DNA from 2 places in the Secundilactobacillus muriivasis genome. Region 2 is predicted to be linked to the other one. Evidence: predicted binding sites of a transcription regulator. Region 2 holds the regulator's gene; the other holds the start of a gene.

Region 1 (15,729 bases), on a different contig from region 2:
TGCGGCGGTCGTACATTTGTTCTTTTGAAATGGCTTTTTGAATCTGACGTTTATAGCCAGGCTTGACCTTTTTCTTCTTCTTGTGAATCTGACCAGCAAGGGCGCCAGAAATTTTAACTGACTTCTTCCCCCGTTTTTGGCGCCGGTTACGGTCAAATGAATCCACGATCTCACCGTTTTTAATTTCCTTCGGCTTGAATTCAATGCCCATGGCTTCCAACGCTTCGATTTGCTCTTCTTCATCGGGTGAGTAGAAAGTGATTGCCGTCCCTGGCAAGCCCTTCCGACCAGTCCGACCAACCCGGTGAATGAAGTAATCGAGGTCTTCTGGGATACCATCGTTAATGACGTGTGAAACGCCTTCAATGTCAATTCCGCGAGCGGCTAAGTCAGTGGCCACAACGAATTGGAAGTCCAGGTTTTGAACTTCACGCATCACCCGTTTACGTTGCCGAGCAGGCACATCACCGTGAATCACAGCAACTTTGAGGTTTTGATCCTTCAAGTAGTTTGCAATTTCAATGACCCGTTGCTTCGTGTTGGCAAACACTAAGGCTAAGTATGGTTCACCCATCGTTAATAACTGGTAGATCAACGCATTCTTAGAATGGCCCTTGGTGGCTAACAGCCAGTTATCAATGGTTGGACTGATCACTGACTGAACTGGAATCTCTTCCACAACTGGGTTAACTAGGTATTTTTTCAAAAATGGCCGTAATTTAGTTGGAATCGTTGCCGAAAAGACCATCATCTGGAGCTTTTCTGGCATCCGAGCAGCAATTTGGTCGACGTCTTCCAAGAACCCTAAATCAAAGGTCATGTCGGCTTCATCGACAACAAATTGACGCGCAGTATGCACATCAAGTGCGCCACTCTTGATCAAATCCCGAATCCGACCTGGTGTCCCGATGACAAGTTGGGGTTGTTCGCGTTCGAGTTTTTCAATTTGGCGTTGCTTATCAGTCCCACCCACGTAGTTGCCTAACTTAAGTGGTTCTGGACTGTGCTTAGCGAGCTGCTTGGCATCACCATAAATTTGGTACGCTAATTCCCGACTAGGGGTGGTGATCACGGCTTGAACCTCATGGTTATCCGCCTCTAATGCGTCAAAAATTGGCAGTAAGAAGGCGTGGGTTTTCCCACTCCCCGTTTGAGATTGGCCAATAACGCTGCGTCCTTCCCGAATTACGGGAATCATCTTCGCTTGCACCGCTGTTGGTTCTTTAAAATCGAGTTCGGTCAGTGCCGTTAGTAAAAATGGCTTTAACCCAAACTCCGTAAAGGATTGACTCATTCTATTCTCCTTGTTCTTGTAATAACGCATCGAGTTCTTTGATGACTTGTTGGATCTCGTCATCATCGTGTGCTAAGGCGCCACTAGCAAGGGCGTGTCCGCCACCGCCGTGGTTCTTAGCCAGTTCGTTGATCGATGGGCCTTTTGACCGCAACCGAATTCTGAACGTGTGGTCCTTAGATTCCACAAAAATGGCCCACGCAACGACTTCCTTCAGGCGACCAGGCAATGGCACAATGGCACTTGTGCTCTCGTCACCTAACGCAAATGGTTCCAACACTTCGTCAGATAACTTCAAATAAGCCGCACCGCTTGGTAAAATCGTCAAATTTTCATAAACAAACGCTGACAGTCGGGCTAATGGAATCGAAATTTCATCTTCCTTTTGATTAATATCGCTTGCCGAAAAGTTGAAGGTCATCAACTGACCTGCGACCTGCATCGTATGCGATGACGTTGCCGGATACATAAACCGACCCGTATCACCAACGATGCCGGCATATAACACCCGCGCGGCCTCATCGGTACAAGTCAGTGCCGGTTTCATCGCCGTGTAAAAATCAAAAATCAACTCCGACGTACTTGATGCTTCTGGCATCACCCACATTGGGTCACCGAACGCATCGTCATTAGGATGGTGATCAATTTTGATCAGCTGATCACCCGTTAGATAACGACTATCATCCACCCGTGGTTGGTTAGCGGTATCCAAGACCATCACTAGGGCGTCCTTGTAAACCTCATCCGCAATCTCATCAGTTTTACCCAACCAGTCAAATCCGGGGTACTGTTTTCCAACTGTATAAATCTTCTTTTCTGGAAAACTGGCTTTTAAGATTGCCGCCAAGCCCATTTGAGAGCCGATTGCATCTGGATCAGGTCGTTGGTGTCGGTGAATGATCACCGTTTGATGTTGTTTAATTGCTTCTAAAATTGCCGTTTGCGTTTCCTTTAATGTCATCGCTATCGCGTCACCTTTCCAACTGTCTCGTAAGTCGTCATTCCAGTATAACGTTTTCGACCCGGTTATTCAATAGCACAACAACGGGCGTTTATATCTCGACTAATCATCAAATAACGCCAATTTTACGTTTTCAAATGCAATTGGTGCTAACCCGGTCAAGGTTATCCCCAACAGCCGAATCCCTTCTTGATTTTCCGGCAACGAGGCCATGATTTGTTTTGCTAATCGCGCGTACAGTTGTGGATCATTCTCCAAAAAATCAGCTTCAGTAATTCGCTTAGTCTGAGTCTTAAAGTCACCATATCGGACTTTGAGCACTAATGTCCGGCCATGCATCTGTTGCTTGGTCACCGTTCTGGCCACCATCTCAGCTAATTTATCGAGTTGCGTATCGGCTTCGCTTTGCGTCGTCAAAAACGGCCAATAAGTTCGTTCCTTGCCAATCGACTTGCGATCGCGTTGATACTCAACTGGGCGATTATCGGCGCCCCGAACCCGTTGATAGAGCACTTCACCAAAGCGACCAAACTTTTGAATCAAGTCTAGTTCGTCCCACTGGTAAAGGTCGGCCCCGTTGTTGATGCCTAACTCGTGCATCTTCGGCACGGTCTTCTTACCAACGCCCCGAAACCGCTCAATTGGCAACTTCATTAAAAAGTCATGGGCATCCGCCGCATGGATAATGGTGATGCCCACCGGTTTACGGTAATCGGACGCTTCCTTCGCCAAAAACTTACTGTAGGAGACCCCAATCGAACTCGTCAGGTGAGTTTGATCCCAGATTTCAGCTTGCAATTTAATTGCCAGCTCAACCGGATCGGCAATTCCCGGCTTATTTTTCGTCACGTCAAGGTAGGCTTCATCAAAGGCGACGTATTCAGCAATGTCCGTGTAGTGGTGAAAAATCTCGTGAATCTGTTCCGATATCTCTCGGTAATGCGGAAAATTAGGTGAAATAAACGTTGCCTTTGGACACAGCTTTAGCGCTTGTTGAGACGGCATCGCTGAATGCACCCCATACTGACGAGCAACGTAATTCGCGGTTGTCACAACGCCTCGACCACCCGTGCGCCGCGGATCTTTACTGATCACCAATGGCACCTTCCGGTAAGCCGGTGTATCTCGTTCTTCAATTGACGCATAAAAAGCGTCCATATCCACGTGCAAAATTTGCCGGTGTGCGTCAATTTGAACCGGATTATCCATTGCTGATCACCTCCAATCACCGTCTGAATCATGCTTTTTCCATTATACCCGAACAAACGTTCATGGGCAATTATGGGGTATTAGTTAGCTGGTGACAATGGCACTTGTGGTCAATGTTCAGTAACCGCAATAAACCAACGATTGCGTGAAACTAAATTTGCCAGTTATGTGCTACGTTTTCGTGAACTTAATGCAGTTGTGCTGACATTCAGAATGCATCGCTATTCAGACACCGCAATGTGAATCGCTGATCGCTGATCAATTTAAACGTTTGTCGAATCAACGTCAGCCGTTATAATCCCGTAGTTAAGCGCTTGAGATGGTCTGCAGTGATGCCAAATTGCGTAATATGAGATTTCGGTCAGCGGCTAGGTGGATGCTGTGTCGCGATAATTGGTGGTTGTTGGTGTTTTTCCCAACAACCACCAATTACCGGGGACGAATTCAAGACTCGCACGGGTTTTAGCGAGGCTTGAATTCGAGGACTGAGACCGCTCTTCGGCTCAGACCGGCCCCACAGCAGGAACCTAGCCGCTGACCGGAATCGACAGTTCACGCAAATTAAACTTCACAAACTAAACAGAAGAATGCTTACGCTGGACACAAACAACAGTAACCAGAGCGGAGCAAACAAAAAAAATCCCCCAAAAATGGAGGATTCTCAAGTTACTTCGTTTCCGAAGCATCTTTGTCAGCATCATCAGCTGGCGTTGCGTCTGCTGGTTCAGCATCTGCTGAGTCAGTTTCTGCTTCGTCCTTAGCTGGTGTTGCTTCTTTGTCGTCAGTAACTGGTTCGCTGGCTGACGTTGCTGCAACTTCACTAGCTGCGGCTCGTTGTGATACGGTGGCAATTGCGCTCATATCAAAGACCAAGTAGATCCCGTCGCAATCCAAAGTAACCGTTTTGGCTTCCTTGTTGATTTCGTCGATGACCCCGTGTAACCGGCCAATCGTAACAACGTGGTCACCCTTTTTCAGTTGATTCAACGTGTCTTGATGCTTCTTTTGTTGCTTTCTTTGAGGACGAATCATCAAAAAGTACATCGCAACAATCATAACAACGATCAAGAGCATGCTAGAATAACCGCCTGCACCTGCACTTGCTAAAACTACCAATACATTCACCCACCTTTATGTCTAACTAATAATTTAACAAATATTTGACCCGCCGTCCATGACTCTGACAAGAATTCTTAGAAATTTTTGGCATTTGGTAGATTATAACCGTATTCTTCGAAGAAATCCTGCTTAAAGTCTAACAATGAATCATCCATGATCGCCTGACGAATTTGGCGCATTAAGTTTAACAAGAAGTAGAGGTTGTGATAACTCGTTAAGCGCAAGCCAAACGTTTCATCCGCCTTAAACAGGTGACGAATGTAAGCGCGTGAATAATGCCGACAAGTATAACAATCACACTTTTCATCAAGTGGCCGAAAATCGCGGGCGAACTTGGCATTTTTAACGGCTAACCGGCCACGACTCGTCATGCACGTCCCATTTCGGGCAATTCGGGTTGGCAACACGCAGTCAAACATGTCAACACCCCGCATGACACCATCAATGAGTGAATCCGGCGAGCCAACGCCCATCAGATAGCGCGGTTTATTGGTTGGCAACATTGGCGTAGTGAAGTCCAGTACCCGGTTCATTTCGGCCTTCGATTCGCCAACGGATAAGCCACCAATTGAATAACCCGGAAAATCAAGGCTAACGAGATCTTGAGCCGATTGACGCCGAAGATCTTCGTAGCCAGCACCTTGGACAATGCCAAACAGTGCTTGCCAGTCGGGATTTTGGTGTGCTTTTAACCCACGTTCTGCCCAACGAGAAGTTCGCTCAACGGAGTGCTTGATGTAGTCGTAACTTTCAAAAAACGGTGGACATTCATCCAAACTCATCATAATGTCTGGACCCAAATCGTTTTCGATTTGCATTGCCTTTTCAGGTGACAGGAAGAGTCGATCACCGTTAATGGGGTTTTTAAACTTAACCCCTTCTTCGGTAATGTTTCGGTTTTCTGCCAACGAAAAGACTTGGAAACCTCCAGAGTCCGTCAAAATTGGCTTTTGCCAGTTCATGAACTTGTGTAGACCACCGGCCTCTTTGATTAAATCTTCTCCCGGTTGTAACCAAAGATGGTAGGTATTGGCTAAAATCACGCCAGCACCCATCTCATCCAGTTCTTCAGGGGCAATGGCTTTAACCGTTGCTTGCGTGCCGACCGGCATAAACATTGGGGTCGGAAAAGTGCCGTGTGGCGTAATGAGTTCGCCTAACCGCGCGCCCGTGTGCTTTTCCGTCTTAATTAAGCGATATTTGATCGCTGGTTCCATAAATTGCGTGCCTCCGTTATTTAATAAACATAGCGTCACCGAAACTAAAGAAGCGGTAACGTTCCTCGATAGCGTGTTGGTATGCGTTCAAAATGTTGTCGCGTCCCGTAAAGGCCGCCACCAACATAACCAACGTTGATTTTGGTAAGTGGAAGTTCGTGATAAACGCATCTACGACCTGCCACTGGTACCCAGGTTTGATGAAAATATCGGTCCAACCGGAGTCGGCCTTGATTTCACCATGGAACTTGGTCCCAATCGTTTCCAACGTCCGGATCGATGTTGTCCCGGTGGCCACGATTCGACCGCCATTGGCCCGAACTTCGTTTAACGTTTTAGCGGATTCTTCCGATAATTGGTAGAACTCAGAGTGCATCTTATGGTCTTCAATGTTTTCTTCGTCAACTGGCCGGAAAGTTCCGAGACCCACGTGCAACGTCAGATAAACGAGTTTGATGCCCTTATCTTCAACCTTCTTAAGCAGTTCCTTCGTCCAGTGCAACCCAGCCGTTGGCGCCGCTGCTGAACCGGCCTGTTTGGCGTATACGGTTTGGTAACGTTCTGGGTCATCAAGCTTTTCCTTGATGTATGGTGGTAATGGCGTCTCACCAAGCTTCTCCAAAATTTCCATAAAAATACCGTCATAGTGGAATTCGATCATCCGACCGCCATGTTCTAGCTCCTTGGTCACCGTTGCAGTCAACGCACCGTCGTCACCAAAGGTAACCGTTTGGCCAACGCGAATCCGCTTAGCAGGTTTCATCAAGGTTTCCCATTCATCACCTTGCGTGTTATGAAGTAATAAAACTTCAACGTGGCCACCGGTCTCTGGCTTCACGCCGTAAATTCGAGCGGGCATGACCCGTGAGTCGTTCATTACAACGGCATCGCCGGGGTTGAGGTGATCAATGATGTTATAAAAATGTTGATCTTCCAGCTCGCCAGTTTCATGATCCATGACCAATAATCGAGACGCATCTCGTTTTTCAATTGGCGTCTGGGCAATTAACTCGTGTGGTAAATCGTAATCAAAATCTTCAGTTGTTAGTGTCATGTTAGTGTGGATCCTTTCCGTTATTCATAGGTGTTAGGCCGAGGTGCTCATACGCTAATGGTGTGACCATTCGACCACGAGCAGTTCGTTTAATAAACCCTTTTTGCAACAAGAATGGTTCATACATTTCTGCAACGGTATCGGTTTCTTCACCGATGTTGGCCGCTAGGGTACTCAAGCCAACTGGCCCACCGTTATAGAATCTGATCATCGTTTCCAATAGCTTCACGTCAGTTTGATCAAGGCCCTCATCGTCAACGCGCAGCATCGTTAGCGCGTGTTGCACAATGGTCTTATCAATTGCATCGTGCTCTGGTGAAACCTGTGCAAAATCCCGGATTCGTTTCAGCAACCGGTTTGCAATTCGGGGCGTTCCCCGTGAACGCCGCGCGATTTCGTGTGCGCCTTCCGTATCGATTGCGGACTGTAAAATTCGAGCGGAGCGATCAACAATTTGTTCTAGTTCGTCAACATCGTAGTAGGCCATATGACCAACGATGCCAAACCGATCACGCAACGGTGCCGAAAGCAGTCCGGCTCGCGTGGTTGCGCCAATTAAGGTAAATGGCGGTAACGGAAAATGAATCGGGTGAGCAGTTGGTCCCTGCCCCACCACGATATCAACGTAAAAATCTTCCATCGCCGAATAAAGCATTTCTTCCACCACTTTGGGTAAGCGGTGAATTTCATCAATAAATAAAACGTCGCCGGGATTCAGCTCGTTTAGCAACGCCACCAAATCACCCGTTTTTTCAATGGCCGGGCCACTGGTCGTCTTCAACCCCACTTGCATCTCAGACGCGATGATCATCGCTAACGTGGTCTTCCCAAGGCCAGGTGGTCCGTATAACAAGACGTGGTCTAACGCTTCTTCACGTTGTTTAGCAGCCTGAATATACACCGTTAACTCCTGTTTGAGCGCCCGTTGTCCGATATACTGACTCAGCGTAGATGGCCGTAACGATTGTTCAATTGAGGCTTCGTTTTCATCCTGTGATTCACCGGTCACTAACCGTTCATCATCTACCATCAACAAGCCTCCATTCTACTTTGTTAATAATGATAACGCTGAACTGAGGTAAACGTCAGTCGTTTCCCCCGGTTGTTCAGCGAGTACTTTTTCAACCTTTTTAACGTCGCGGTCTCGATAACCTAGTGCGGCTAATGCTGCCATCGCTTCGTTCAACGCCTTATTCTCGCCATCACCGCCGTTAACGGTCGCCGTCTGGAATAGATCCGTTTCTGCAAAGTCTTCCAGTTTATCACGCAGGTCCAGCACAATTTGTTGGGCCGTTTTCTTCCCGATTCCTGGAAACTTCGTCAGATAACTGACATCATTGCCGCTAATCGCGTTCACAATGGCTTGCTGATCGCCATTCGCCAAAATCGCCAACGCACTCTTGGCGCCGATGCCAGAAACTGCCAGTAACTTTTCAAATAACTGTTTTTCCTTTAACGTGTTAAACCCATACAAAATCTGGGCGCTATCGCTAATTGATTGGTGGACATATACCCGAACATCGTCTGAGCCAACCTCAAACCGAAACGGATTGCCAACCCGAACTAAATAGCCCACGCCGTGAACGTCCACAACGATGTAGGTCGGTTGAATATCAACGATTTTACCTTCTAAATACTGATACATGCTGTCGCCACTCCAGTTCTCTAAACGTATGTTTGCCTAAAAATTGTACCACGAATTGGGGCGAAATCACAGAGCGTTTCCCGAAACGCTTTGAGGGTGGTATGTAAGGGGACTAGGGTAATGCCCCTGGGCTTGGGGGCGTTACCCTAGTCCCCTTACATGCAACCCTCAGTTTCGGGAAACGCGTTTCGGCGCGGAAACCGTAAGACACCAAACTGTAATCCCCTTATTCGTAAAAGGAACCCCTGATGGCTAATCCAATTTGCGCCGAAAATCAGCCGCTTCAGCCACTAATTCGATAACTGTTCACCTCAACCACTGGTTCAGAAACCCCAACCCACCAACAAACAAAACGCCCCCCTAATTTCCTAGGAGGACGCCGAAAATTCAATTATAAAACCCAACTCAATCAGTCATCATCATGTTCCGGCAGTGGCTTATGCGGCTTCAACTGATCCGGCTTAATCGCCAACGCACCAATCCCAGCGAAGATACCAAAGTAATAAGTTAAGATCCGCCAAAGTAACATGGCGAGCACCAACTTGCTGGAGTTGGTAATGTAACTGCCAAACAGCACCGTGAAACTATACTCGGCCCCACCGGCACACCCAGGAATTGGGAAGATTGAAATTACCATCACGATCAACACGTGTAAACAGGTAATCATCACAATATTGGCCTGCGTGTACCCTAACGACAACATGATGAAATACGGTACCAGGTAGTACGCCATCAATTGTAAGAATGTCACTAAAGCAACTTTCAACAAGAGCTTTCGCTGACCCAGCAGTTGGACACTCTCCTCATAAAACAAGTCGATCTTCGTATCCAAGCGGGTCAGCATGTCGTTCATCCGTTCCGCTTTACCAAACCACCGCATGGGACTCAAAATCACACGCACGGCTTTTTTGGTAAATTGCGGCCAAAACATGACCAACAGTAACCCGATAATCACCCCGAAGTGGATCAAGAACCCAAACACCACGAATAGTGATAGGTAGCTCATTTTGCTGACCATATAATGGAACCCAATAACCAACGCAATGATAAAGTTGATCACGATCATAGCCTGATACACAATGAATTTCATCAACAAAACTGAGCTTGCCCGACCACCATCGATGCCACTTTGAAGCATCGCAATCAGTTGCGCCGGTTGCCCACCGGATGAAAATGGTGTAATGCCGTTAAATAACTGTTCAATTAACGGAATTCGGATCGCACTCTTAAACGAATAATGCCCCATCCGTTCATCAACGAAGATCTTGACGACCAGGCCCTCAAGGCCAAAGTAGAGGATCATACATAAAACCGCGATCAGTAACCAATCCAAGTGGATCGATGCAAAATCGCGAATTAGAATATTAAGTTTAACGTCGCGTAACGAATAGCCAAAAATCGCCAATCCCAATATGACGATCAAAAACACCGCGACTTTATTTCTTCTCGACATCGCTACCGACCTAACCGTGCCTGTTCAGCATAAAAATCTTGCCAGATTTTAAGCAACCGGTCTTCGGAATAGTAGGCAGCTGCTCGCTGGGATTTGGCCTTCAAGGTCGCGAGTTCTTCGGGTTGTTGTTTGAGCTTTTGAATCCAGTCATTCATCTCATCAACATCCTTCGCCGCCGCGTAATCCCCATCGATGATCGCCTGATACAGGTCTAAGTCCCGGAGTAACACCGGCGTCTCAGAGCTAAAGGCTTCCAATACCGACATTGGGAACAGTTCGTTATAGGATGGCAGCAAGAATAAATCAGCCATATTGTAATAATCAACCAAGTGCTCCCGAGGCACGATACCTGGGAAGCTCAAGTTAGCTGGTGGATTATCAACGACTTGCTTCAGCTGTTCATACCCATCGGTGATGCGACCGAACGAAAACCCACCAGTCCAGATAAACTGCACATCTGGATTCCGTTTTGCCAGTTCAATGAAGTCAAAGACCCCTTTTCGAACCTGGACTTGGCCCGATCCTAAAACCGTGAACCGGTCAGGATACTGGTACTTTTGCTGCAATTGCTTCTTTTTAGCAACGTCTACCGGGTGAAACAGGGCTGTGCTGACGAAATTCGGAATGTACGTGATGTGGTCTTTGGGAATCCCGTAAGCCTCTAATTTCGGAATAAACGCCGGATTCACAACCACGAGTTGGTCCATCCGCTTATAAAAGGCAATGACGTAACGGTAGAAAACCGCCTTCGCAATCTTCGGCAGTTTTAAACTACCCTCTAAGGTTTCCGGTAAAAAATGCACAAACCCAACTTTACGGCCTCGATTGGGCATGAAGGTTGATAAATAAAACGGAAAGTTAACGGTGTGATAATGACTCACATCGGCTCGACCGTACTTATTGATCTGAACGTTCAGCGTATCAGCCGAGCGCGTTTGAAGCAGTCGGACAAGTTCCAGATACACACTACCGACACCCTGTCCTGCAACCTTATCCGCTGCTGAAAACATCGTAATAGTTAACATACTCGACTCCTAAATAGTTAGTTACTGATACCGGCTGAATCCTGTGCTTCTTCATAGGTCAGTTGAACGTCTTGGTAAAACTCAACGATACGTTGACCAAACGACGCCGCAGAAACCCGGTGTAACGTTTCTGCTAAGACTTGCTGGTTCTCAATTTTTGCGTGTTGTAGATAGTAAATTAAATCATCCACCAATTCAGCATACGTTTCAAACGTCGTGCCCAATTCGTGATTGGCGAGTAACGCATCCGTATACGGGCTGGTCTTCACCACGATTTTAACATCCGAAGCCAACGCCTCAATGTACGTTAACCCCTGTGATTCAGAATCAGACGCCGACACAAATAAATCAGCTGCTTGATAGTAAGCCTGAACCTCATCATGGTTGATCTCACCAGTGAAAATAACGTGACGGCCAAGGTCAAGCGACTTGGCCTGTTCTTCAAGGTCCTCTCGGGCAGGGCCATCACCTACGATCATTAAGACCGCGTTGGGAAGTTGAGCCAAAACCTTTGGCATCCCATTAATCAGTTCCTTAATGTTTTTTTCATACGCTAACCGACTTAACGATAGCATCAATGGTGTATCTGGCGCTAAGTCGTACTTAGCGCGCACATCGATTTCACTACTGTTTTGATATTGTTCCAGGTTGACCCCGGTCGGAATGACCCGAATCGGAATCTTGACCCCGTAGCCCGTCAGTGTATCGATGACCCGTTGACTTGGCGCAACCACCCCAGAAAGGTGGGTACAAAACGCTAACGTCATCTGCTTAACGTGAACGGGCTTTAAAATCTTACCGTTCGCCACGTAGTGCAGGTAGTCCTCATACATCGTGTGGTAGGTATGGATGCACGGAATCTTCAAATTCTTCGCCACAAACTTACCGATCCACCCCATCGAAAATTCGGTTTGCGTGTGGACAATGTCTAGATTAAGTTCCTTGGCAATCTGATAGGCATGAAATAGGCCCCGAAACGCAACCCGCCGATCGGTAAACGATACGAATGGTACGCTTGGAAAGCGAAAAATATTACGTTCGTAAACATCCTTCTCAATGTGTGGGTCAGTCGTGGTAAAGATGTAAACTTGATGCCCCTGTTTCTCCAACTCTTGTCGAAGCGTCTTGATCGACGTTGCAACCCCACTCACCTGAGGGAAGTATGTGTCCGTAAATATCCCAATGTTCACGTTAATCCCCCCAACAATTTATCGTCCGTTTGCTTCATTTTAATTATAGTCATTATATTGGTTTCCAATTGGCAATGCAACAGATGCCCCATCACTGAGACACCCTCGCTAACCGCTTGCTTTACAGCATTCATCATACGCTAACTAATAAGTTAACCCAACCATTATTGAAAAAATCGCACTGAAATTTAATGGTTTTGCTTAAGTTAGCTACTTGACTAACTAACTATATAACAAACCACCAGTCGTTGCAACCAAAGTTCTTAGTTTGACCCATTGTTCGGTCTTCTCCGATACTATATCACATATAATATTGTTATTCAAATACCTATTGTGACTCGATTGCTAAAGACGTCTTCGCATAAGGTAAAGTTTTATTTAATTTCAAAAAAGTTTCTTAATCCTGATGAATCGCGGATTAAGAAACTTCTTAACTGATATGAGTTGTGCTATTCAAGCCATTTAGCAATACTCTTCCAACTATCCCGGTTCACGATCATCCGCGGTGTCAATTTCAAATTCGACCGTGACGTTACGATCCCGTTATTCAGGGTATAAATAACTTGTAACCGCCGTTGTGTCAACAAGAAATTTTCCACCTGTGAGGTGCCACTCCCATACGGATACGTGAAAATTGGCGACGTTTGGCCAGTTTTAGCCTTCAACACCCGTTGACTAGTCGCATAATCTTGCTTAAAGGCTAAGTAGTGTTTGCGCAAGTTAAATACTGGGGTGCCTTTCACTAAGTAGTGCATATTATTCGTATGGACGCCAAGCGTTAGCAAGCCCCCAACTTGACGCTTCATTTTTAACACTTCGGGCCATGACGCCAACTGTTCGCCACCAATGTAACGACCAGTCGTCCCGGTGATGATTGACGCCGTGAAGGGATACCCGTGCCGCTTAAGCACCGGGGCGGCATTTTCGGTAAGGGTACGATCGACGTCGTCAAAGGTGATGACTGCATATTTACCGTGAACAGTACGGTGCTTTTTAAGCATTGTCACCATTTGGGCCGTTGAAATGACCCGAACATGGTGCCGTTGCAGAAAGGTCATCTGTTGCTTAAATTCAGATAAATTCACATTATAGGCGTGTAACTGGTTATTTGGCGTTAAGTGCTCCATCGTTGAAACCGCCGCTGTATCGTTTAAAATTCGGTGGTAACACAGCACCATAATTCCGTTTTTGATTTGCTGATCCGCCGATGCCAAGGCAAAATTTTCGTGAATGCCGCGTTCAAAGGTCACTTTCTTGTACACGTTTACCGATAAGACACTCACAAAAAGCACCAGAAAAATTCCTAACAGCCATTTTCGGTTAGTTTTGGTCATGTTGTACCGCCTTTCGCTTTAACCGTCTAAGGTGCCACACACCGTAAACCGCAACTAGCCCACCAATCAAAACGATCGTCAGGCCTAAAACTTTATACATCCGAAACGACAGGTTGAACAACGCATAGTTGACCACTAACGCATCAGTGTAGATTCCCAGCATAAAACAAACGTTTACGGTCAGGACACCTAAAGCAATCGCCCAGAGCACGACTAGTAGCACCAGTCGACGCAAGCGAGCGCCCAATGATGTCTTTTTACGAATGACCAATTGTTGTTTATCCACACCTACACCCCCCGATCAGGACTGGACCAGACACCTTTACGTTGCGGATCCAAAAAGAATGACCCCAATGCCGTGATGCAGCTAATGAGGTTGACCGCCCAGTAGAAAATAAAGTACATCGGTAAAAGCAGCAGATCCTGCCAATCCACGTAACCTTGGCGTTGTGAACTGGTAAAACCAATAATGAACTGGACAATACTGATCAACGTCAACACGAATAAAATGCCACCGTCTAAAATCAACGATTGTGAAAACAGCATCGTTAAGAAGTAAGTCAGGACACTAAATGCACAGCATAACGCCCAAACATTACTAATAATCATATCTAGCAATAACCACTGTTCCGCTAACCGCCCAGTAAAAATCAACTGACGATTGCGGACCAACACTTCCAAACCGCCACGAGCCCATCGCCGCCGTTGCCGGATCAGTGCCCGAATGTGTTCCGGAACCAAGATCCAGGATACCGCTTGCGGGCAGTACACCACGTGCCAATGTTGACGGTAGAGTTTCCAGGTCATATCAATGTCTTCGGTCAATGCTTCCGTCGTCCAGCCAGACACTGCTTCAACCGCAGCTTTTCGGTAAACCACGATCACCCCAGATACAGTGGTGATATGCCCGGTAATGAAGGCTTGTCCCCGTTTAATAATGTCGATGATCCCAATGTATTCTAATAATTGCAACCGCCCCAACAACGTCGTGCGATTTCGAACTACCGGCCGACCCGCCACTGCCCCGTTTTGGGGATCGGCTAGCATCGATTGCATCATGTGCGTCAAGGCCTGTTCATCTAGATAAGAATCCGAATCCAAACACAATAAATGCTCACCATTCGCGTAGCCCAACCCGACGTTTAAGGCGTTCGCTTTTCCGGCATTTTGTTGAATTGGAACCACTTGGATCGGAAATTGGCCTTGATACTGCGCCTGTAAGTCGCGCATCACGGTCAACGTATCATCCGTGCTACCATCGTCTATTAAAATTAATTCGAGATGCTGATAAGTCAGTCCTGCTACCGATGCAACGACCTCATGCAAGGTATCGGCCTCGTTATGACCAGGAATCAGGACGGACACTAACGGCTGTTCACCACTAAGTGCTGGCTTCTGGATCAATCGTTGCTGGAGACCGAAAAATAAGGCCCCCACGATCCAAATCACCGACACAATCAGCGGATAAAAAATGACAAAACCACTAAAAATAAACATGTAACGCTCCTTTTCAACCTCAATTCTAGGTGACTAGGCCACCACCTAGCGTTTAAAGCACAATCTTGAATAGTCTAACGAAATCAAGTTGACGGGTCAAGGCAACTCCGACAAATCGAGTGTGAATCCGTTTTCGCCGTAACAATTTTAGAGCTTTCTTAATGGTTGAACAAAGTTGCTATAATGATGCGTTACCTATCGTGGTTTTGCTGCCGCTTGTGTCCAGCGTAAGTGTTGGGTGCAGTTTTGAGTGTCGGCTGTTTGTCATCGCTTCGCTCGCCAAAGCCGCACGAAAACCGGCGCTCTCAGGCTACAAAATTCGGCGCCACTTAAGCTGTCATTTCTAGGGTTCCTGAAGTTGTAGAAACTTGTCAACCACGCGCTTTCTGGCCACCACGCCGAATGGTGCTGCGCGAGGCAGAAGGTTGCATGTAAGCATGACCCAGCCAACCTACCCAAACCCGGTAGCTTCGCTGGGTCATGCTTACACTCCACCTTCTAACCGCCTCGCTCCGCACACTTACGCTGGACACAAATGACAATCAAAACGAACGCAAAAAAAGCACGTCAAACTTCAATATAAATTGAAATTTAACGTGCTTCATTTAGTTAACTAAAACACAACATCATCCACTAATTGGACCACTTCTTCATTGGTCTGAGCCTGAATGGCACGATCAACTAACCGCACCATTTTCTGAGAATCAAGTCGGCGAAACAGTGCTCGGGTT
Region 2 (15,729 bases):
GAGTGGCGGGCTTTCCTCCCACGTTTGAAAACGTGGGTATCTCGCCCAATATTTTAATGAAAATTGGTATTGACCAGCTGGCCTTTTCATCGCCAGCAATGTACGTAGATTTAACGGATCTGGCTCAGGCTCGGGATGAAGATCCGAATAAGTATCTGATTGGCATCGGGCAAAGTCAGCAGGCAGTTGTTCCAATCACTCAGGACGTGGTGACCATGGCAGCGGATGCTGCGAGCCAGATTATTGATGACAGTAATCGCGACCAAATTGCGATGATCCTGTTTGGGACTGAGTCCGGGATCGACCATTCTAAATCGGCTGCGATTTACCTGAAACGATTGCTGGGGTTACCGGATCAGTTACGCGCAATCGAACTCAAACAAGCCTGCTACGGGGCAACGGCAGGGCTCCAGATGGCTAAAGATTACGTCACGCTCCATCCAAATAAACAAGTTTTGGTGATTGGGGCTGATATCGCGCGTTACGGCATCAAAACACCCGGCGAAGTGACCCAGGGCGGCGGTGCGGTTGCTATGTTGGTGAGTGCGGAACCACGCTTATTAGCCTTAGATGACGTCACCAGTTTTCGGTCAGAAGACATCATGGATTTCTGGCGGCCATTATACCGAACAGAAGCGCTAGTTGATGGTCGCTACTCCGAAAATATCTACATTGATTTCTTTAAAGCGGTGTTTGCGGACTATTGTCAACAAAGTCAACGAACGATTGCAGACTTCAAAGCATTGACTTTCCACTTACCATTTACCAAAATGGGGTTGAAGGCGTTGCGGGCGGTGTTGCCACAAGCTGATGAAGCGCAACAAGCTGAGTTATTAACGCAATTCGAAGCGAGTCGGGTGTATAACCGGCAAGTTGGGAATTTGTACACGGGGTCGCTTTATTTAAGTCTACGGTCACTATTCGATAATAGCGACTTGCAGGCCGGGGATCGCATTGGTTTATTCAGTTACGGCTCAGGTGCCGAGGGTGAATTCTTTAGTGGGACACTGACACAATCGTTGCCCGATGTGGCGTCCAAGGCACGAATTGAGACCGCGTTGACGCAACGCCAACGGTTGAGTGTTGCGGAATATGAACAAATTTTTGCCGAAACATTGCCAGACCATGATATTTTGTTAGATACAAGTCGTGATGTGTCGCGGTTTGTACTAACTGGAATCAAGCATGACCAGCGGCAGTATCTGGATCGCGGTTAGTTGCATGTTTTAGTAAATCAGTCAGTATTAAAGCTCGTCATCGCTTAATTAGGCGGTTTCGGGCTTTTTTATTTGACTTAATCGTGTTGATTTATTGCAAAACAAATCAAAAATATCGATATTCAATAATTGATTATCGAAAAACGATATGATATAGTTGAGCTATTAAAAGAGGAGGCGTAGGGGATTATGCCGAAAATGTTAAAGTTTGGGGTTAATGTGTTATCGTTTTTGATGTATCTGGCGCTTTTTGGCTTAGTTTTGGGGTTAGTGGTACCAATTGGATTTTTGATCGATGGTTTTGGCAGTAACGTTGCGAAAAGTATTGTAACGGATAGTGAGTATCTAGTGGTTTTGCATCATACACACGTTTCAAGCAGCGCAATCGCTAATTTTCCAAGCGGCGTGTACGGGGTGTTAATGGCAGTTGGGTCAGCGTTGAGCGTTATTGCCGGTCTGATGATGGTTTGGGCAGGTCTTCAGTTGTTGGGGAACCTGGTTAAAAAACAATATTTTGTTAGTGACAACGTGAAACAACTGAAACGAATCGTGATCGCACAAGTGATTGCGGTGTTTAGTGATGGATTTGTCGCAACCGCCAACCAGTTAATTAAAACGGATCTTCATCGGGTCAATAGTACGTATCCGGTTGATTGGAATGATCCGTTGCAGGATTTGGTCATGCTTGTTATTATCGGCTTAGTTTATTATATTTATCAACGAGCAGTGGCGCTGAAAGAAGAATCAGAATTGATCATCTAGAAGGAAAGTGATTGGGCGATGATACAAGTTGAATTGAACGTGATGATGGCCAAACGGAATATGACGACGGGCCGGCTTGCCAAATTAGTCGGGATTACACCCGCTAATATTTCGATTTTAAAGAATGGGAAGGCAAAAGCAATTCGATTTAGTACGTTAGCGAAAATTTGTGAAGTCCTTGATTGCCAACCAGGTGATCTGATCCGGTACGTTGCGGATGGGCCAGCTACTACGGATCAGGATGATTAACCGTTGTTTGTTCATGTGACAAAAAGCCCCACAAACGTTGTTGATGACGTTTGTGGGGCTTTTGAAAGCAATAAAAAAGTCGCGAGTCGCGACTTCTTAAGCGATATCATCCCGATAAAGACCAATCACCTTACCTAAAATGGTAACCTGATTCAAGATAATGGGCGCCATGGTGTCATTTTCCGGTTGTAGCCGGTAGTAATGATCTTCCTTATAGAATCGTTTGCAAGTCGCTTCATTATCTTCGGTCATGGCAATAACGATTTCACCGTTCTCAGCAGTGTGCTGCTTTTTAACGATGACCTTGTCACCAGTCAAAATGCCGGCGTTGATCATACTTTCACCACGGATGGTCAGCATGAACAACTCGTTAGCTTCTTCAACTAAGCCATCAGGAACGGGGAAGTAATCAACGGCTTCTTGAACCGCTAAAATGGGTTCGCCGGCGGTAACCGTCCCTAAAACCGGAATCTTAGTTGGCGTTGTAACGATGCCCAACGTTTCAGTACCAAGTGGTGTTACCTCTAGTGCGCGAGGCTTAGTAGGATCCTTAATGAGGTATCCTTTTTTAGCCAATCGCGCAATGTGGCCGTGAACGGTTGAGGTTGAACTAAGACCAACGGCTTCGCCGATTTCCCGAACGGTTGGCGGATAGCCATGAGCCTGAGTCTGGTCATAGATATATTGCAAAATCGCAAGTTGTTTTGAATCTGATGCTTTTGTCATGGATTCACCTCGACGATGGTTGATTTATAGCCCCATCATAGCATAGGTTGCTCAAAATTTCAAACACCTGTTCGGGTTGATTCGTTGTTCTTTTGGGTGTAATCTGCTAAAATGTGATTTGCAAATGAGGAGTGATAAAAATGGCAGATGCTGAGATGCAAAAATTAATTAAGCGAATTAACGAACTGGCCCATAAAGCTAAGGCTGAAGGCTTGTCTGAATTAGAAGAGATTGAACGCAAGGATTTACGCCACCGTTATTTGGAAAAATTCCGGGAGAGTTTCCGGAGTCAAATTGAAATGGTTCAGGTGTTCGATAAGGCGGGGAAAGAAATTACCCCTAAAAAGGTTCAAGATGTTCAACGAAAAAAGGGCTTGCGTGATTAGTCTTTTTGAATGATTCCGTCAGATTACCTTTTCATTTACCGTGGAATTGTGTAATATTGTTTAATGGAAGTTAGAAAAAAGGAGGCACATCCGCTTGTCAACACCAATTTGGATCTTAATCGTGATTGTTGCGTTGCTGGCCGGTTTAGCGCTGGGCTTTTTTGGTGCCCGTCGGTACATGGAAAAGTACATCCGTGAAAACCCACCAATTAACGAAGATCAATTACGCCTGATGATGATGCAGATGGGACAACGCCCATCTGAAAAGAAGCTTCATCAGATGATGAACAGTATGCGGCAACAAACACCAGACAAAAAATAGTCGGTGTGCGGTGCGGGAGACGCTCGAGTAATCGGGGGTCTCTTTTTTGTGCAGAGAGTGGAGAAGGGCGGTTAGAGCGCGGAGCGTAAGGGTAACCCAACAGAAAGTCGTGAGTTTTCGGCTTTCTGTTGGGTTACCCTTACGTGCAGCGCTCTGCCCTTCGGAACTCGTTTAGGCTCGAGGACAGCAACGAGCATGAAAGAATGCTGAGGCGGATATATATATATACAGACTGAACGCCATGCCACCAGAACTCGATTCGTTCAAAGCTACCCAACGCCTTTTATTAGACATCTTCACCAATTGTGTTAATATTGTAACGTTTCTGTGTTTTTGAACGGTTAAAAGCCACGATGACAAGGGAGGGACATCATGAGCATTTTTAAGAAACTTGGCTGGTACTTTCGGGCTGAGTGGCGAACTTATTTATTCGGGCTACTGGGGCTGTTGCTAACAGCCCTGTTTGCCATTATTCCGCCGCGAGTCATTGGGGTCGTTGTGGATTTGATCCACGATCAACGCTTAACGAGTCAGTCATTAATTTGGAATCTGAGTCTATTGTTGATTGCGGGTTTTGGTCAGTACGGTTCACGATATATGTGGCGGACCGCCATTTGGGGTGCAGCCGCTAAATTGGAACAAACGTTGCGACAACGCTTATTTGGTCATTACATGCAATTGGATCAATCTTTTTATCAGCGGTACCGAACCGGGGATTTGATGGCTCGGGCAACTAATGACCTTCAGGCGATTCAGCGGGTGGCCGGTGGCGGTATTTTACAATTTGCGGATTCCATTATTACGGGTGGGACGACGTTGATTGCGATGATGACGTTGATCAATTGGCGGTTGACGTTGATTGCTGTTCTGCCATTTCCGTTGTTAGCGGTCATGGCGTTTTATCTGGGCCAAAAGATTAACGTCGCTTTTCGTGATTCTCAAGCAGCGTTTTCACGGCTCAATAATAAAGCCCAGGAGAGTATCAGTGGGGTCAAGGTGATCAAGAGTCTGGGTCAGGAACAAGAAGACATTGACGACTTTGAAGCCCAGGTAGATGAAACGATAAACGTTAATCGCCGGGTCAATCGGCTTGATGCGCTGTTTGATCCAATCACCACGTTGATTATCGCGCTGGCTTACATGGCGACCATCGTTTTGGGTGGCTCGTTAGTGATGCAGCAGGTGATCACAATTGGCAACTTAGTATCATTTACGACTTACCTTGCCATGATGATTTGGCCGATTTTTGCGGTCGGGATGCTGTTTAACACGATGGAACGTGGCAATGCTAGTTATGACCGGGTAATGCGGTTGATCAATGAAAAGTCACAGGTGATCGATCAACCAGATGGCGTGACAACGCGGCCAAGTGGGACGTTGCAATTTGACGTTACCGAGTTTCACTATCCGGATGATTCAGCGGTGGCACTGCACAACGTTAACTTCTCATTGGCGGCAGGAAAAACACTTGGAATTGTTGGTCGTGTCGGTGCTGGTAAGACGACAATCATGCGATTATTACTTCGGCAATTTGAACGGTATCAGGGGACGATTCAGTACGGTAAGACCGATATTTTGGATTATCGGTTAGATGCGTATTTGCCGGCCGTTGGGTACGTGCCTCAGGATGGCTTTTTATTCTCAGCATCAGTTCGGGACAACATTACGTTTGCGAAACCGGATGCCACTCAAGCTGAGGTTGACGAAGCCGTTGCGATGAGTGGGTTGACGGATCAAATCAGCCACTTTGAAGCAGGCTACGACACACTGGTTGGTGAAGAAGGAGTGTCGCTTTCTGGTGGTCAACGGCAACGACTTGCGATTGCGCGGGCGTTGTTGATCGACCCAGAATTATTGATTTTAGATGACGCGTTATCTGCGGTCGATGCGGAAACTGAAAGTCGCATTTTGTCCAACTTACACGCTGATCGACATCAGAAAACGACGATCATTGCAGCCCACCGGTTAAGCTCGGTGATGCAAGCGGATGAAATTCTCGTGCTGGATGCAGGTGGCATCGCTGAACGGGGGACGCATGATGAGTTAATGGCTCAAAATGGTTGGTACCGGCAGATGTTTGATCGACAAGCACTGGAAACGAAGGTTCAGCAAGGGAGGCGAGCTGACGATGAAAACAACTGAAAAACAATCAGTATGGGCGAAGAGTATGCCAATTAAGCAACAGATGCAGATTATCGGCCAATTGATTCGTTACGCCCGTCCGTATTGGAAATACTTTACGAGCGCAATCGTTTTAGCGGCCTTGATTAGCGTCGTTAATATCTTGCTACCAATGATTATTCGAGTCTATATGGATAGTTACTTAAAGGTTGGTCGCGCGGACTTGCAGATCATGTGGTTCTTTGCGGGGCTTTACCTGTTTGCAATGGTGATCAAAGCGGTGATGCAGTTTAGTCAAGCTTATCTGTACAGCATGGGCGCTGAGTATATGCTGGAAAGTGTCCGGCGACAACTTTTTCGAAAATTGCACCGCTTAGGCATGCGGTATTTTGACCAAGTGCCTGGTGGTTCGATCCTATCGCGGTTAACGAATGATACGATGTCGTTTACGACGTTTTGGCAGTTATTTAGCAGTTTAGTCGTGGCGTTCTTCTCGGTGGTGTCGTCCGTGGTTGCGATGTTGTTATTGGACGTTAGAATTGCTGGCTGGTTGCTTCTCTTTCTACCCATTTTGGCGGTCGTAGTGTGGTACTATCAGCGTTATAGTTCCAAAATTTACCGGCACATGCGTGAACGTCTGAGTGAGTTAAATGCCCGCTTGGCTGAAGCAATTACCGGAGTTAACGTGATTCAACAGTTTCGGCAGGAAAAACGGATGAATGCAGCGTTTGAAGAAACGAACGGCAACTATTTCACTGCCCGGAAGGCGATGATTCGGGTCAACGCCTTACTCTTGAGTCCGCTGATTAATTTACTTTACGCACTCGGGGTAGTCGTGGTACTTGGCTTGCTTGGTATTCGCGGCATGGCAAGCTTTGTGCCGGCTGGGATGGTGTATGCGTTTGTCACTTACCTGGACAATTTGTATAACCCAATGACCTCGATGATGGATAACTTGAGTGATTTCCAAGATGGTATTGTGTCTGGATCACGGGTGATGGCGTTGATGGCGGATGAGACTGCTGCACCACAACAAACGCCGGTTGCGGGTCGAACGGTGACGGCTGGAAAAATTGAATTTCAACACGTGTCGTTTTCCTATGATGGTGAAACGCCAATCTTAAAAGATGTTTCGTTTGTGGCAAAGCCGGGACAGACCGTAGCGCTAGTTGGTGAAACCGGGAGTGGTAAGACGTCCATCATTAACGTGTTGATGCGGTTTTATGAATTTCAGTCCGGTCGGGTTTTGATTGACGATCAAGATATTCGAACCTATTCAATGGCAGAATTGCGCCAAAAGTTCGGGCTGGTATTGCAAGAGCCCTTCCTGTTTTACGGAACAGTGGCGTCCAACATTCGGATGTTTGATCAAAAAATCTCGGACCGACAAGTTCGAGCTGCGGCCAAATTCGTCAGTGCGGATAAGATGATCGAAGCACTGCCACGTGGCTACGACTCACGGGTAGTTGAACGCGGGAGTGGTTACTCGAGCGGTCAACGTCAACTGATTTCATTTGCACGAACCGTGGTAACGGATCCAAAAGTACTCATATTGGACGAAGCTACGGCCAATATTGATACGGAAACGGAACAAACGATTCAAACCAGTCTGGCAAAATTACAGGCGGGCCGAACAACAATTGCGGTCGCGCATCGATTGTCAACGATTCAAAATGCGGACTTGATTTTGGTGCTATCACGCGGCCAAATTATTGAACGGGGCACCAACGATGAGTTAATGGCGCAACGAGGGACGTATTACGATATGATTCAGTTGCAGAATAGTGCGCATTTGGATTAAGGAGAGAGCGTGAAATCAGGCGCTTAGAAGGTGGAGTGTAAGGGACGCCCCGTCAAAAGCACCCGGGTTTGGGGTGCTTTTGACGGGGCGTCCCTTACATGCAACCTTCTGCCTGATTTCACGCGTTTAGGCTAGAGTACAGAAAAAACACGTCCAGCATCATGCTCTGAAATAGCAGGACAGTGTTTTTTAGCCCTGTGGCTGTCCCCTTACATGCAACCTTCTGCCTGATTTCGCGCGTTTAGGCTAGCGGACAGAAAAAGCACATCCAGTTTGATTCTTAAAAATAACACCGCATATTGCATCGCGTACTGTTGTGCAAAGCGTAACCAAAAACAGGGCACCAGCTCATTGCAAGTTTGCAACGAGTTGGTGCCCTGTTTAGTTGTATCAATTGATGACTTAATGTTTCACTTCATCAGGCGTATCCACATAATGGAACTCAGGATCAATCTCTTTGTCCAGTCGATCAAATCCAGCCTGCATCTGTTGTTCGATCTGCTTGAAGCCGGTTTCGTCAAGTTTGAGTTTGGGGTCAACGTAGAAGGGTTCGCCAAATGAAACGGTAACGGGTTTCCGTGTGAAAAGCTGTTTGAACGTCAATGGCCCTTGATAGACGGTGGGCACAATTGGCACCTTGGATAACTTGGCGATAACGGCAACGCCACCCTTTAAATCTTGCGAGTGACGAGTCCCAGATGGAAACATGATGAGGGACAAGTCGCTCTTTTTAAGCAAGCGGACGGGCGTTTTGATTGCGGATGGACCAGGATTATCCCGGTTAACCGGAAACGCATTTGCGTGTTTGAGAATGTATCTCAAAATGGGATTTTTAAAAAGTTCGATTTTAGCCATAAAACTAAATTTTTTGGGACTGGCCGCCACTGCGTAGTAGATGGGGTCAAACCAGGTTCGGTGGGGGCCCACAAGGATGTAATTGCCTTCAGGTAGCCGGTCGGTATTCTCGTAATGGGCGTTGCCATTGACTAAGAATAAAATGATACGCACGACGACACGAATAAACGAATAAAACATCTGATAACCTCTCTTAACTTAAAGATGTATAATACTAATTGCATTTGAAACGTAGTCTGGTCGTTCGTGATAGCGAACTCTTGCCATTATAATGATAAATGCACTAAACATCAATGAAATGGGTGATAATTTGCCGACTCCCGAATTACAAGCTGGTGAACGGATCGACCAGTTGTACAGTCAAGATATTCAAATTATTCAAAGTAGTCAAGTTTTCTCGTTCTCACTGGACGCGGTATTACTGGCGCATTTTGCGAAGCCGCCAGTCAAGTCGACCGGCCGAATGGTAGATCTCTGTTCCGGAAATGGGGCAGTGGGCCTGTTTATGGCGCACCGAACCCGGGGAAAGATTGCGATGGTCGAATTACAACCACGGTTGGCGGACATGGCGCGGCGCTCAATCGCGTTGAATGAGTTAACTGACCAAATTACGGTCTATCAACAAGATCTTGCCACCATTACGGAACAAATTGACAAGGATAGTGTCGATGTAGTGGTTTGCAACCCACCGTATTTTGCGGATGAACCCGATAGCCGTAAAAATCCCAACCCTTATTTGGCGATTGCCCGACACGAAATCAAGACAACGCTCGAAACGACGATTCAGGTGACGAGTGATTTGTTGAAAATGAACGGTAAAGCTTACTTTGTCCACCGCCCAGACCGCTTCTTAGAATTGGCAACGCTGATGGGGGAACACCGATTGGCCGTGAAACGAGTCCAATTTGTTTACCCTAAAGCTGGGCGAGATGCTAACATTGTGTTGGTTGAGGCAATCAAAGATGGCAAAGCAACGGGGTTGAAAGTGCTGCCATCATTGATGACGTACGATGAAAGCGGTGAGTATTCTGCGTCAGTAAAGAAGATGCTCTATGGTGAGTGATTCAGAGGAAAAGTTTTACTTTTACGTGTTATTATGTGCGGATAAGACGTTATATGGTGGCTATTCAACGGATGTTTATCGTCGATTCAAACAGCACGAAGCGGGGCGGGGCGCTAAGTATACGCGAGTTAAGCAGCGTCACCCGTTAAAACTTGTGTATTATGAAACTTTTCCAACTAAAACGGCGGCATTGAAAGCGGAGTACGCGTTTAAACATCAGTCCCGTAAGCGTAAGCTCGCGTATTTGGCCGAACATGGTATCACGTTGGATTTATAGTGCGATTCGGTGAAAGTTGTGTTTTTCTGCACATTTTTTGTAATATTTGCTGGAAACGCTTATCAATGAGGTTAAAACGTGCTAGTATAATAACAGATTCGCGAAATGGAGGAAACAATTGTGAAAATTATTGCATATGGTATTCGTGACGATGAAAAGCCTTACCTAGACCAATGGTCAGAGGAAAAGGGTATCGAAGTTAAGGCAGTTGCCGAATTATTAGACGAAACAACTGTTGATCAAGCTAAGGGGTATGATGGTGCTGTTGTATACCAACAAAAGCCATACACTGCTGAAGTATTGGACAAGTTAGCTAGCTTCGGTATCAAGTCACTATCATTGCGTAACGTTGGTGTTGATAACATTGATGCAGACGCTATCAAGCGTAACGGCATCAAAGTGACTAACGTACCTGCATATTCACCAAACGCTATCGCTGAATTAACGGCCACTCAATTGATGCGTCTTCTTCGTCGGACGAACACGTTCGATCGTAAGATTGCTAACGGTGACTTACGTTGGGCTCCGGATATCGCTGATGAATTAGACCAAATGACTGTTGGTGTGATTGCTACTGGCCGGATCGGCCGTAAAGCCATCAACATCTACAAGGGCTTCGGTGCTAAGATCGTTGCTTACGATATCTTCCACAACCCAGAATTGGAAAAGGAAGGCATCTACGTTGATACCTTGGACGAATTATACGCCCAAGCTGACGTTATCTCATTGCACTCCCCAGCTACGAAGGAAAACGAACACATGCTTGATGACGACGCCTTCAGCAAGATGAAGGATGGCGTGTTCATCTTGAACCCTGCTCGTGGTGCCTTGATTGACACTGACGCTTTGATCCGTGCTTTGGATTCAGGCAAGGTTGGCGGTGCTGCCCTTGACGTTTACGAAAACGAAGTTGGGATCTTCAACACGGACTTTGGTAGCTTCGATGCTATTCCAGACGAACGTTTGAAGAACTTGATCAAGCGCGAAAACGTCTTGGTAACGCCACACATCGCGTTCTACACTAAGACTGCTGCCAAGAACATGACTCAATTTGCCTTGACCAGCAACGTTAACTTAATTGAAAAGGGTACTGACGAAAGCGAAGTTAAGTTCGATTAATTTTTGCTAACCGAAAGTTACTTTTGACTAAAAAAATCACGACCGTTATTTTTGATAATGGTCGTGATTTTTGTTGTCTAAGAAACGATATGTTTTTGATGTTTATGCCGGGTTGAAATTCTTTAATTTTCCAAGAAAAAGTGCGCCGCCAACCACGGAAATGATCCCGCCAACCCAGCCGAGAAGCGGAATTAAAGCAATCGCACCACCGATAATTAATAAAACGCTGGGCGCAACACCAACTCGTGAGTCACTTTTATAGTAGATTGTTGCGATGATGCCAAGAATCAAAATCGCAATTTTTAGTATCATTAGACCACCTGCAGTACCCAGTGCGATATTAGTGGTGTTGTTAGTTGAATCACTGTAAGCACCGCCAACTACAAACCAAAACCCAAAAATCAAAATAATGCCACCTGCTAGACCGACGATGCCGCTGGTAAGGGCTAAACTTCTTTTCTTCACGTTGGTCACCTCCAAGGGTGTGTCAGCTTTTCGCGTCAATCAGTTATTGGACGTAGGTTATTCTAAATTGAGAAGCCCAGATTGATAATCACCAAAGGTATTTGTGATGAGAAGCTGTTTAGTGTCTGATGATGCCACCTCTGTCGGCACATCAAAAATCACGTAACCAGCCATGGATTGGTTTGGATTCAATTGTTCAAGAAAAAATGAATGGTTAGATGCATCGTCATCGGCTTGGTTTACAAGAAGTGTAATGAATGAACTAGCCGAGTAGGTATCGCCATTATCGATGATTTTAAAGGCGGTTGTATCAACGATAACCGCTTTTGAGCTATCATTTCTGGCGCCGATGATCAAAACGAGGTAGGTGCCATTAGCCTGATAATTGCCAAGACTTTTGGTGTGGGATTGCCGACTGACTAGATAACGCATATTACCGATTGAAGCCACTTCATCAACGGGAGTGACTGCGATAGTTTCATCAGTGTCAGACGCTGTTGTGCTCGATTCTGAAGTATCAGATTTTGAAGATGCAGAATCTGACGACGAAGTGCTAACTGTTACCGAAGAGGACGACGTTTGAGATGAACTTTTGGATGTTGGGACACTACAGCCGGTCAAAAAGAGTGATAATAGAATTGTAATCAGTGAAAGCTTAGTCATTACATAACCTCCTTTTAGACGAGTGTGCTGAAATTAAAGTGTCAATCAATGCGTTTTTACTATATGGCGATGGCGGGGTAATTGTACGGAATTAATTGATAATTATCAATTAATTGGACGCGATTTAAGGATAGTCGGAACAGTGAATAGGTAAGTGTTTTCCCTTGTTTCAGATTGGCTAAGTTGGTCAAGTTTCGTTATATTTTGGAATAAAAAACAAAAAAACCTCACGAATTTGCTCAAATTCGTGAAGCCTTTTTGTTCATATCAGAAATCATCTAATAAGTCGTCACCGACATCGCCTGCAACAACTCTGCAAGCTCCTCCGGCGTTTCGACCGTTTGATCCGGAATGTAGTCTTGGTTAGGCAATTCTAACTGGCGGTGGTTAAACCAAAAGGCGTGCCAGCCGGCTTGTTTGGCGCCGACCATGTCAGTCAAAAAGTTGTCGCCAATGTAGACCACTTCGTTAGCCTGCAAGTTCAACATCCGGTTGAAGTAGGTAAAAATGCGCGCATCAGGTTTTTTCAAACCGACTTCGTCTGAAATCACCATGTTGGCCCGTTTAAACCAGTGGTGTAAATCAAGTTGTAAGGCCTTTTCAGATTGGCGTTCAGCTGGACCGTTGGTAATGATACCAAGTTCGTAATGGTCCTTAAGCAGTGATAAATGGTGCCGAATCTCTGAAAAAAGGTCAATGTGAGTCATTTCTTGTTGATAACGTTCCCAAAATGCCGTCCATACTGAAGGGGTCAAAGCAGGTAAAGCGTGCTGTTTAAGCACCTGATTTAAGGCCTCAGCGGCGTGGCTGATATTGGAAGTCTCAATATGCGTCACCTGATCCGTTAGCCGCTTGAACGTGTTGAATAAGTCCGCGACAACGTGGCTAGGTACCGTTGGCGCGTTCCATACGGAATCAAGCGCCTGCTGGAACGGTTGCTGTTGATCATATAGAGTATCGTCAAGATCAAAAACGATGGCTTTGATCATAGTTGGTTCCTCCTCGCAGTTCTGCGAAGAGTATTGTAACACAAATGTAACATTAATCACAACTTTTTTTGCAAATGCCCCTTGTTGAGGGTTGATAACCAGTTTAAAAACAGGTATACTATTTGACGGCATATCGCCACAATTCACACTCTGGGCAATACCAAGAGCAGTGCTCGCAAGAGTTCTCCTGGTAGTCGAACTCAGAGGAGGAAAAAACTTTTATGGAGGCTATTTCATGGCTGTTATTACAATGAAACAATTACTTGAAGCAGGTGTCCACTTCGGTCACCAAACTCGTCGTTGGAACCCAAAGATGAAGGAATACATCTTTACTGAACGTAACGGGATCTACATCATCGACTTACAAAAGACGGTTAAGTTGATTGACAATGCTTACAACTTCGTTAAGGACGAAGCATCTAAGGGTGCCGTTGTTCTCTTCGTTGGGACTAAGAAGCAAGCACAAGACTCAATTGCTGAAGAAGCAACTCGTGCCGGTCAATACTTCGTTAACCACCGTTGGTTAGGTGGGACCTTGACTAACTGGAACACCATCCAAACTCGGATCAAGCGTTTGAAGGATCTGAAGAAGATGGCTGAAGACGGTACTTTTGATCGTTTGCCTAAGAAGGAAGTTTCATTACTTAAGAAGCAAACTGATAAGCTCGAACGTTTCTTAGGCGGTATCGAAGATATGCCTAAGTTGCCTGACGTTATGTTTGTTGTTGACCCTCGCAAGGAACAAATCGCGGTTAAGGAAGCTCAAAAGTTGAACATCCCAATCGTAGCGATGGTTGATACCAACACTGATCCCGATGATATCGATGTTATCATCCCTTCTAACGATGACGCTATCCGTGCCGTTCGCTTGATCACAAGCAAGATGGCTGATGCCGTTATCGAAGGCCGTCAGGGTAAAGACGAAGCCGAACAAGCCGCTGCTGCAAACGCAACTGCTGAAGGCGACGATGCTTCAAACGACAACGCTGCTGAATAGTTAAAACACTTACCATAAGTTAAAGACCATCAGTGCTAGGCTGGCTTGAAAATGTGGACCCGCGAGGCCTGATATTTTTGGGCCAGCCTTTTGCTTTGGTGATTGAAACAGCATAATTTAAGGAGGCCATACAATGGCAAGCATTACTGCAAAATTAGTCAAAGAACTTCGTGATAAGACCAGCGTCGGTATGATGGACGCAAAGAAAGCCCTCGTCGCAACTGACGGTGACATGGAAAAAGCAGTCGACTTTTTACGTGAAAAGGGTATCGCTAAAGCTGAAAAGAAGAGCGGCAACGTCGCAGCTAACGGTTTAGCACAAATCGCCGTTAACGGTAACGTCGCAGCCATTACTGAAGTTAACTCTGAAACTGACTTCGTTGCAACTAACGATCGTTTCAAGACGTTGGTTAACACGATCACTGATTTGATTGCAGCTAACAAGCCAGCTGATGTTGACGCTGCGCTTCAATTGAAGAACGATGCCGGTCAAAGCATCGCTGATTTGATCATCGAACAAACGCAAGTGACTTCAGAACACACGTCACTTCGTCGCTTCGCAGTTGTTGAAAAGGCAGACGGCGATTCATTCGGTGCCTACTTACACAACGGTGGCCAAATTGCTGCCTTGGTTGTCTTAGAAGGTGCTGATGAAGCAACTGCTAAGAACGTTGCAATGCACGTTGCAGCCGTTAACCCAGAATTCGTTTCTCGTGATGATATTCCAGCAGAACGTTTGGATCACGAACGCGAAGTCTTGAAGAAGGAAGCCTTGAACGAAGGCAAGCCTGAAAAGATCGTTGAAAAGATGGTCGAAGGTCGTCTCCGGAAGTTCTTGTCAGAAATTAGCTTGGCTGACCAAGAATTCGTTATGGACTCTGACCAAACCGTTAGCCAATACGTTGCTTCAAAGGGTGGCAAGTTGAAGTCCTTTGTTCGCTACGAAGTTGGTGAAGGTATCGAAGTTGAAGTTAAAGACTTCCAAGACGAAGTTAACAGTCAAATCAACGGTTAATCCGTCGCATTTTAAAAGATGTACGTTTTTGAGTACATCTTTTTTTATGCAATCATTCCGACTCAAGGCCCCGGTCAGTTTTGAACGAAAGATTCGGTTTCGGCCAACAATCCCGGGGTTCTTTTGGTATAATAGTTGTATGCAGTCTAATCACTGTTGTTCCGTGGTGATCAACGATGATCGGCTAATCGATCGGGCCAGAACGGGCCTTAGTTAGATAGCGTGCGTAACTGAAAGCGCGCTGTTCCTAAAAATTTGGTAAAATCAACCAAGTTGTTCAGCCATTTGGACCGATAATCTTCACAGTGATTATCAGTTCGTGATAGAATCAAACCAGGAAACTAATAGGAGGCTCACAATGTCGGACTTAAAATACAAACGCGTCGTTCTTAAGCTAAGTGGCGAAGCATTAGCAGGTGACCAAGGATTTGGGATTCACCCACCAGTTATTAAAACAGTGGCTAAGGAAATTAAAGATGTTTTTGACTTAGGTCTTCAGATTGGGATCGTTGTTGGTGGCGGTAACATGTGGCGTGGCGAATCTGGTGCTCAAATGGGCATGGAACGCGCGCAAGCCGATTACATTGGCATGTTAGGGACCATCATGAACGCCTTGGCCCTCCAAGATAACTTAGAATCATTAGGGGTACCAACCCGGGTTCAAACCTCAATTGAGATGCGGGCAATCGCAGAACCATACAT

Evidence for each region. Region 2 encodes LexA, which represses DNA repair genes until DNA is damaged. Its sites were predicted from a motif close to CNAACANNTGTTNG; they were not measured.
Region 1: dinB (DNA polymerase IV) is a predicted target of LexA. The motif match lies at 3,514-3,527, and genes of this name have one in related genera.

The regions. Positions count from the first base shown of each region.
Region 1 is NZ_BAABMI010000003.1:81,167-96,895, reverse strand. Features, by position in the region: gene ACYVR3_RS00580 (DEAD/DEAH box helicase) at 1-1,294, opposite strand, end outside; gene ACYVR3_RS00575 (DHH family phosphoesterase) at 1,296-2,255, opposite strand; gene dinB (DNA polymerase IV) at 2,358-3,464, opposite strand; gene yajC (preprotein translocase subunit YajC) at 4,131-4,538, opposite strand; gene tgt (tRNA guanosine(34) transglycosylase Tgt) at 4,658-5,800, opposite strand; gene queA (tRNA preQ1(34) S-adenosylmethionine ribosyltransferase-isomerase QueA) at 5,817-6,854, opposite strand; gene ruvB (Holliday junction branch migration DNA helicase RuvB) at 6,856-7,884, opposite strand; gene ruvA (Holliday junction branch migration protein RuvA) at 7,900-8,499, opposite strand; gene ACYVR3_RS00540 (lysylphosphatidylglycerol synthase transmembrane domain-containing protein) at 8,909-9,952, opposite strand; gene ACYVR3_RS00535 (glycosyltransferase family 4 protein) at 9,955-10,977, opposite strand; gene ACYVR3_RS00530 (glycosyltransferase family 4 protein) at 10,995-12,167, opposite strand; gene ACYVR3_RS00525 (polysaccharide deacetylase family protein) at 12,617-13,501, opposite strand; gene ACYVR3_RS00520 (hypothetical protein) at 13,488-13,787, opposite strand; gene ACYVR3_RS00515 (glycosyltransferase) at 13,790-14,998, opposite strand; gene ptsP (phosphoenolpyruvate--protein phosphotransferase) at 15,612-15,729, opposite strand, start outside.
Region 2 is NZ_BAABMI010000065.1:10,990-26,718, reverse strand. Features, by position in the region: partial or broken gene ACYVR3_RS13770 (hydroxymethylglutaryl-CoA synthase) at 1-1,217, shown strand, start outside; gene ACYVR3_RS13765 (DUF2975 domain-containing protein) at 1,407-1,979, shown strand; gene ACYVR3_RS13760 (helix-turn-helix domain-containing protein) at 1,998-2,228, shown strand; gene lexA (transcriptional repressor LexA) at 2,325-2,954, opposite strand; gene ACYVR3_RS13750 (DUF896 domain-containing protein) at 3,095-3,340, shown strand; gene ACYVR3_RS13745 (YneF family protein) at 3,435-3,662, shown strand; gene ACYVR3_RS13740 (ABC transporter ATP-binding protein) at 4,035-5,804, shown strand; gene ACYVR3_RS13735 (ABC transporter ATP-binding protein) at 5,791-7,584, shown strand; gene ACYVR3_RS13730 (lysophospholipid acyltransferase family protein) at 7,987-8,619, opposite strand; gene ACYVR3_RS13725 (tRNA1(Val) (adenine(37)-N6)-methyltransferase) at 8,711-9,502, shown strand; gene ACYVR3_RS13720 (GIY-YIG nuclease family protein) at 9,492-9,779, shown strand; gene ACYVR3_RS13715 (D-2-hydroxyacid dehydrogenase) at 9,900-10,898, shown strand; gene ACYVR3_RS13710 (hypothetical protein) at 11,001-11,363, opposite strand; gene ACYVR3_RS13705 (DUF4352 domain-containing protein) at 11,421-12,026, opposite strand; gene ACYVR3_RS13700 (HAD family hydrolase) at 12,305-13,015, opposite strand; gene rpsB (30S ribosomal protein S2) at 13,251-14,012, shown strand; gene tsf (translation elongation factor Ts) at 14,146-15,027, shown strand; gene pyrH (UMP kinase) at 15,386-15,729, shown strand, end outside.